One region of the Marinobacter nanhaiticus D15-8W genome, then DNA from elsewhere that is predicted to be linked to it. Evidence: riboswitches for the same ligand, from Rfam matches in the RefSeq annotation. Region 1 holds a riboswitch; each other region holds the start of a gene.
What was found. A riboswitch is a leader RNA that binds a small molecule or an ion and turns the genes downstream of it on or off. The one in region 1 is predicted to bind thiamine pyrophosphate.
Positions count from the first base shown of each region.

Region 2: another riboswitch for thiamine pyrophosphate. It lies ahead of RE428_RS00810 (sodium:solute symporter family transporter); the one in region 1 lies ahead of thiC (phosphomethylpyrimidine synthase ThiC).
Region 3: another riboswitch for thiamine pyrophosphate. It lies ahead of thiB (thiamine ABC transporter substrate binding subunit); the one in region 1 lies ahead of thiC (phosphomethylpyrimidine synthase ThiC).

Region 1 is NZ_AP028878.1:1,017,948-1,020,215, reverse strand. Features, by position in the region: gene thiC (phosphomethylpyrimidine synthase ThiC) at 1-1,452, opposite strand, end outside; TPP riboswitch at 1,607-1,711, opposite strand; gene RE428_RS04665 (TolC family outer membrane protein) at 1,889-2,268, shown strand, end outside.
Region 2 is NZ_AP028878.1:174,011-176,278, forward strand. Features, by position in the region: gene RE428_RS00810 (sodium:solute symporter family transporter) at 1-927, opposite strand, end outside; TPP riboswitch at 917-1,046, opposite strand; gene RE428_RS00815 (MBL fold metallo-hydrolase) at 1,206-2,174, shown strand; gene RE428_RS00820 (potassium channel family protein) at 2,256-2,268, shown strand, end outside.
Region 3 is NZ_AP028878.1:3,402,254-3,404,521, forward strand. Features, by position in the region: gene RE428_RS15105 (BCCT family transporter) at 1-664, opposite strand, end outside; TPP riboswitch at 1,044-1,143, shown strand; gene thiB (thiamine ABC transporter substrate binding subunit) at 1,326-2,255, shown strand; gene thiP (thiamine/thiamine pyrophosphate ABC transporter permease) at 2,231-2,268, shown strand, end outside.

The DNA of each region.
Region 1 (2,268 bases):
CATGGCGCAGCCGTACCAGCCGATCATCGCAGCACCAATCCCCGACGTGATGTGATCGTAACCGGGGGCTATATCGGTGACCAACGGGCCGAGCGTATAGAAGGGCGCTTCTTCGCAGCACTCCAGTTGCTTATCCATGTTCTCCTTGACCAGGTGCATGGGCACATGTCCCGGCCCCTCGATCATCACCTGAACGTCGTGCTCCCACGCAATTTGCGTAAGTTCACCGAGCGTTTCGAGTTCGCCAAATTGCGCCGCATCGTTCGCGTCCGCGACACACCCTGGACGCAGGCCATCCCCCAGACTGAACGAGACATCATAGGCTTTCATGATCTCGCAGATGTCTTCGAAATGCGTGTAGAGAAAGCTCTCGGTGTGGTGGGCAAGGCACCACTTGGCCATGATGGATCCGCCCCGGGAAACGATACCGGTCACCCGATTGGCAGTCAGCGGCACGTGGTGCAGGCGCACGCCGGCATGGATAGTGAAGTAATCGACGCCCTGCTCCGCCTGTTCGATCAGCGTATCCCGGAAGATATCCCAGGTCAGGTCCTCAGCCACGCCGTTCACTTTTTCCAGCGCCTGGTAAATCGGCACCGTACCAATCGGGACGGGAGAATTGCGGATAATCCACTCCCGGGTCTCGTGGATATTCTTGCCAGTGGAGAGGTCCATGACCGTATCCGAGCCCCAACGGATCCCCCAGGTGAGCTTCTCGACTTCTTCCTCGATGGACGAACTGACAGCCGAGTTACCGATATTTCCGTTGATCTTCACCAGGAAGTTACGGCCGATAATCATGGGCTCCAGTTCCGGATGATTGATGTTGGCGGGAATGATTGCGCGGCCTCGTGCCACTTCATCCCGCACAAACTCAGGCGTGATTTCCAGGGGAATCGACGCGCCATGGGATTGACCTGGATGCTGACCGTCCAGCCACCCCAGTTCCCGGGCCTCCTGCAGTTTGAGGTTCTCCCGGATCGCGACGAACTCCATTTCCGGCGTGACAATGCCCTGCCTGGCATAATGCATCTGGCTGACGTTCCGGCCCGGCTTGGCCCGCAGTGGCTTGCGGTGATCCTCGAAGCGCAGGATATCCAGTGCCGGGTCGCGCAGGCGCCGCCGGGTGAACTCGGAGGTATAACCTGCAAGGGTTTCGGTGTCCTCACGCTCATGAATCCACGCATCACGAACCGGCGAGAGTCCTTTACGTAGGTCGATGCTCGCGGCGGGATCGGTGTAGGGACCGGAGGTGTCGTAAACCACAAGCGGCGCGTTGGGCTGTGGCCCCTGCTCCGTGTTGCTGTCACTCAGGCGGATCTCACGCATGGGCACACGCAGGTCCGGCCGGCTGCCGGTTACGTAGATCTTGCGGGAACTGGGGAGTGGCTGGACCGCGGCCTGATCGACTTCGGCTGCGTCCTTGAGAAAAGAAATCGGTTCGGTCGTCATAAAGCGTCCCTCTTATCGTTCGATCCCCCTCCCTGATGCCATGCAAATATGGGCAGGAGATCGACGGAAATGGTGTCCAGGGTGGACGGGGCGCGTTTGACGAGGTTACGGCCAGGAGCCGAACGGCTGGTGGGAATTGCGCCACTGCCGGTCAAGAAAAGCTTGTCTCAAATCCCTACGCCGGTACTAACCGGATCAGGTTCGCGGGTTTTGCTTCTGCAATCTCAGCCGGCCTTCGCCAGCACCCCGTCAAGACGCGTTATTCGTTGCCACACGATGACGGCCAGGACCTCCCTCCAACCGCCTGACAGCGCGGCTTCGAGCCTGTTACATCGGTGACTTTTGCAAGTGTAGAGATCAGATGGATTATTGTCCATAATGTCCCGGCTCCCCAGCACCTCCGGACGAGGTGTCATCATCGCAGGCAGGAGAATCCATGAAGAAATCTGTGCTTTCCGGACTGGTCGGACTTCTGGTCGCCCAACCCGCCCTGGCCATCGACCTGATCGGGGCTTACGAAAAGGCGCTGGCCTATGATTCTGGCATTGCCGCCGCCCGGGCCTCCTACGAATCCCAGCAGGCCAATATCAACGTGGTCCGCAGTCAGCTCCTGCCGCAACTCAGCGCGTTTGGCGACGCCAGACATACGGACGCCGACGGCCCGGGTCGTGAAGACTCCTACAAGACCTACAGCTATGGTCTGGAACTTGCCCAACCGCTATTCCGGCCGGAAATCTGGTTCAACTTCGACGCCAGCCAGTTCCAGAGCCAGAGCGCACGGGCCGACTATAGCCTGGCCCAACAGCAACTGATTCT
Region 2 (2,268 bases), 840 kb from region 1:
TGCCAGGATGAGGGCGACCAGGGCGAGCCAATCCGGGGCCTGGCTGAGCAGCGCGAAGAAGGGAATGGGCGGTGAGCCGAGGTCGACGCCGCTCATGGCGGCGGTAACGCCCAGGCCTCCAACCAGGGCCACGACGGCAATGGTGATGACACCGCCAAGGATGGCCCCCTGGCCTAATGCCGCGCCATCCCGCGCGGCCCAGACCCGTTGCCAATAACCCTGGTGGAACAGGTTGGCGGCCGTCACTGCCAACACCAGCGTCAGCGCCACACCTAACGCGCTACCGATGGGCGCTGAAGGCATCGGTGTACGATCCACCGGGCTGGGCAACCCCGGCAGCGCGACAAAGCCCACGACCAGGATCAGCCCGACCAGCAATAGCGCCTGCCAGCGGTCGGTCACCAGGCTGGCCCGGAGTCCACCCCAGGCGGTATAGATCAAGGTGGCCCCGGCAACGCCCAGGATGGCGACGTTGCCGTTGAGATCCGTCAGCAGTCCGGTGATGGCGCCCACGGCGGTCAGTTCTGCGGTCAGGAAGCAGAGCATGTAGAGTACGGAGATCAGCGCCACCCAGCGGCGCATACCGGTGCCGTAGCAGGTCTGGGCGAACTCGCCGATGCTGCGGCCGTGTGGCAGGTGGCGTCGAATGGCAGGGCCGCAGAAGGCAAATACGATAAAGGGCAGTGCGGCGCCAAGGGCATAACCGGCCAGACCGATGGGGCCGACCAGTGCCCCCACTTCAGGCGGGGCAAAGAGAATCCAGCCACCCATGCCCGAGGCCAGGAACGATAGCCCCAATGCTCGGGCCCCTTGGGAGTTGCGGGCGGTAACATAGTCATCGAGGCCGCCATCGGCGACCCGGGCGCGCAGGCCCAGCCAGGTAAACGTAATCAGTGCGACCGCAACGGCCGCTACGGTAAAGATCATGTCGCGCTTCCTCCGCCGGTATCAACCGGATCAGGTTCCAGGGTTTCCTCAGACGCGTCGTTAAACGACGGCGCTCGATGCCTTCTCAGTCCGCTAGACGGACTCCCCCGGCGACTCAGTTTGTGAATAGTTCAGGACGGTCCATACTGACACAGATCCGGTTTTGTCGCGATTGATGTTCATTCGCGCGTGATCGGCTTCGTGACTGGTCTCGTAACGGAAGCGGATAGCACTTGGAGAACAGATCAAGGACATTCAGGCAGCAGGGAGAAAGTCCCATGGTTTCATTAAGTCAACGTATGGTTTGGGCAGCGTTGCTTTTACTGGCCAGCGCTGTGGCCGTCGCCGCCAATCACGTGAAGGTGACGCCCTTGGGCGGTCAGGATGGCGAGTTCTGCGCCCTTGATCGCGCCATGGTCTTTGAAGATCCCAACGGCACGCGCATCCTCTACGATGCGGGCCGCACAGTGGCGGGCGGGGACGATCCCCGGTTGGGCAGCATCGATGTCGTGCTTGTCAGTCACGTCCACGGCGACCACATCGGCGATCGCCATATTCCCAAACTGAATGCCGGCAGTTGTGGCAAGCCCGACGCCTCCGTGGATGCGACGCCACTGTCCAACAGCGTGAAAATCGCCATGGCCAAGAACGCCAAGATCGTCACCGGTAGCGAGATGCCCCAGTTCTTTGCCGGCAAGCTGCGGTCCGCCGGGGGTAATCCCGAGAATTCAGTTCTGGTGCGCTTCGGTGCCATGGTGGATGTTGGCGGTGTCGGCATCACGACGGTGCCTGCCGTACACAGCAATGGCCTTGCGCCCTCGTTTATTGGCGGCGAGTTGGCAGAGCGCATGAAGACGGCGGGTATCGCGGGCTACGTTGGGCCCCCCACAGGTTACGTTCTCAAGTTCAGCAATGGTCTTGTGGTGTACCTTTCCGGTGATACCGGTGTTACGGCTGAGCAGGAATCCGTCGTGCGTGACTACTATGGCGCCCGAATGGTTGTGATGAACATTGGCGATACCTATACCACTGGCCCCAAGGAAGCGGCGCATGTGATCAATGAGATGATCCAGCCGGCCAGCGTCATACCGTCACACGCGAACGAGCCGGCCACGGAAAATGGCAAAGTCCGCGAGGGTACTCGCACGGCCACGTTTACAGAGGCCAGCAAAGTCCCGGTACATATCCCGTTGAGCGGCCGGACGCTTGCCTTTGATGGTACAGGCAGGTGTGTGGAGGGTTGTTAGAGGTTTGAGTTGGATTCGCGGTCGGCCGATCCTGCGGTTATGCTTGGTACCGTGTTTCCCCGGGGTAGGTCGGCCATTCCGATGATTGAGGAAT
Region 3 (2,268 bases), 2.4 Mb from region 1:
AAATCGTCGCCAACACGGCAAGAATGTCAATGACGTCCCCGATCCAGCCCCAGACCCGGTCACCAAAAATCGGGAAGAAGGCGGAACGAAGCGTCAATGGCATACCCTTGTTGAACGCAAAGAATGACAGGGAAAGTGCGACGATGGCATAGATCGCCCAGGGGTGGAGCCCCCAGTGATACATGGTGGCGCCCAGCGCAAGATTGGCACCCTCTGGGGTATTCGGCTCCACGCCCAACGGAGTGCCGTACCAATCAGTGTAATAGGCCACTGGCTCAGCGACGCCCCAGAACATCAACCCGATACCCATACCCGCTGCAAACAGCATGGCGAACCAGGAGAGCGTGGAGAACTCCGGCACAGCATCCTTACCGCCAATCCTGATCTTGCCCACCGGCATGAAAATCAAGGCGAGACAGAAGATCACAAAAATGTTGCCACTGATCAGGAAGAGCCAGTCGAAATGGGCAATGGCGCCGTTCTTCGCGCCACTAAGCAACGAATTGGATACTTCCGGGAAAATCAGCGTGCCCACGACGAAAAAGATAATCAGGGCGGCAGTGATGAAGAATACCGACTTATGCAGGTCGAGCCCCAGGGGCGTGATGTTATCCTGCCCCGCTTGGTAGTCGGTGGAGTACTCGTCTTTTAGACTTTCGCTCACATCAAGTCTCCTCGAACGAATTGAGGGCCCGGGGGCGGGCCGAGATTACAACCAGTTAAGTTTATTTATTTGAGCTCGAAATATCAAAGCGCTTGTATGAATTGACGTGCTGATTCTTCTTGTGTTCCAAGCGAACAGCACGATGACCCATGATGCTCAGAGGCTCTGATAAAACCTCACTTACGCCTGTCAATGTTGAGATATTTTCTTTGAAACGTCACAACACGAAGGCTCTCACGCACCAGGATAGTGCCGTCACAGGGCCTAGGCATTTTACTTACAGCTCTAAAGGAGGGCGCAGACTAAGGAAAGCCCCCGCAAGAATCAACCATCCGTCGCAAGTAACTGCAGTCAAAGGCATGATTCTGATAAACTGAAAGGACTCTCAACGGGGTGTCTGCGTTTGTCCGCAGGCTGAGATCAGACCCGCGGAACCTGATCCGGATCATGCCGGCGCAGGGATTGAGTATCTCAAGGCCTCCCTGGCCCCGCCCCGTTGTCCCTGGCCGGTTTCCGGATACTCATCCAGCTTTAGGTGACAACTTTGGTAAACATTCTGGTTAAGACGCTGTTACCAACGACGGCGGCAAGATCCCTATCGCTCCTACTCCTTTCGTTCTTATTCATAGCGGCAGGGCGCCATGCCGTAGCCGCACCAACATTGACCATTTACACGTACCCTTCCTTTGTCTCCGAATGGGGCCCAGGGCCAGCCATCAAGACATCCTTCGAGGCGCGGTGCGACTGTACGCTCGAGTTCATCGCCCTGGACAGCAGCGTCGCGATACTCCACCGGCTCAGACTTGAAGGCGAATCGACCCGGGCTGACCTGGTTCTGGGCCTGGACGCCAACATCATGGCGGAGGCCCGCAAGACCGGCCTCCTGGCTCCCCACGGGATTGATACGTCAGCGCTTGAGTTACCGATCAATTGGCAGGACGATATCTTCGTGCCCTACGACTGGGGTTACTTCGCTTTCGTCTACGATACCGAGCAACTGACTAATCCTCCCTCTAGTCTGGAGGCACTGATCGACGCTCCGGACGACCTCAAGATCATCCTGCAGGATCCCCGCACGAGCACGCCGGGTCTGGGATTCCTGCTGTGGATGCGCCATGTCTATGGCGACCAGGCACCGGAGAAATGGCAGGCCCTGCAGGACAACATCCTGACCGTGAGCAAGGGCTGGAGCGACGCCTATTTCTCATTGTTCATGAATGGCGAAGCGCCGATGGTGCTGTCCTACAGTACATCGCCGGCCTACCACATGGCGGTGGACAATACCGATCGCTACCAGGCCGTCGCCTTCGAGGAAGGTCACTATCTGCAGGTAGAAGTCGCGGCCCTCGTCCGCACCAGCCAGCAGCCGGCATTGGCACGGCAGTTCCTCGAATTCATGCTCACGCCGGCCTTCCAGCAGGAAATCCCACTGAAGAATGTCATGTACCCGGCCATCGACCTTGGCCAACAGGTGCCGGACGTATTTGATCGTCTGATCGATCCGCCGGAAACACTCTATTTCCAGCCCGAAACCGTGGCTGACCATCGCAAACAGTGGATTGACGAGTGGCTCAACGCGACTACGCGCTGATCGCTCCTCCCCT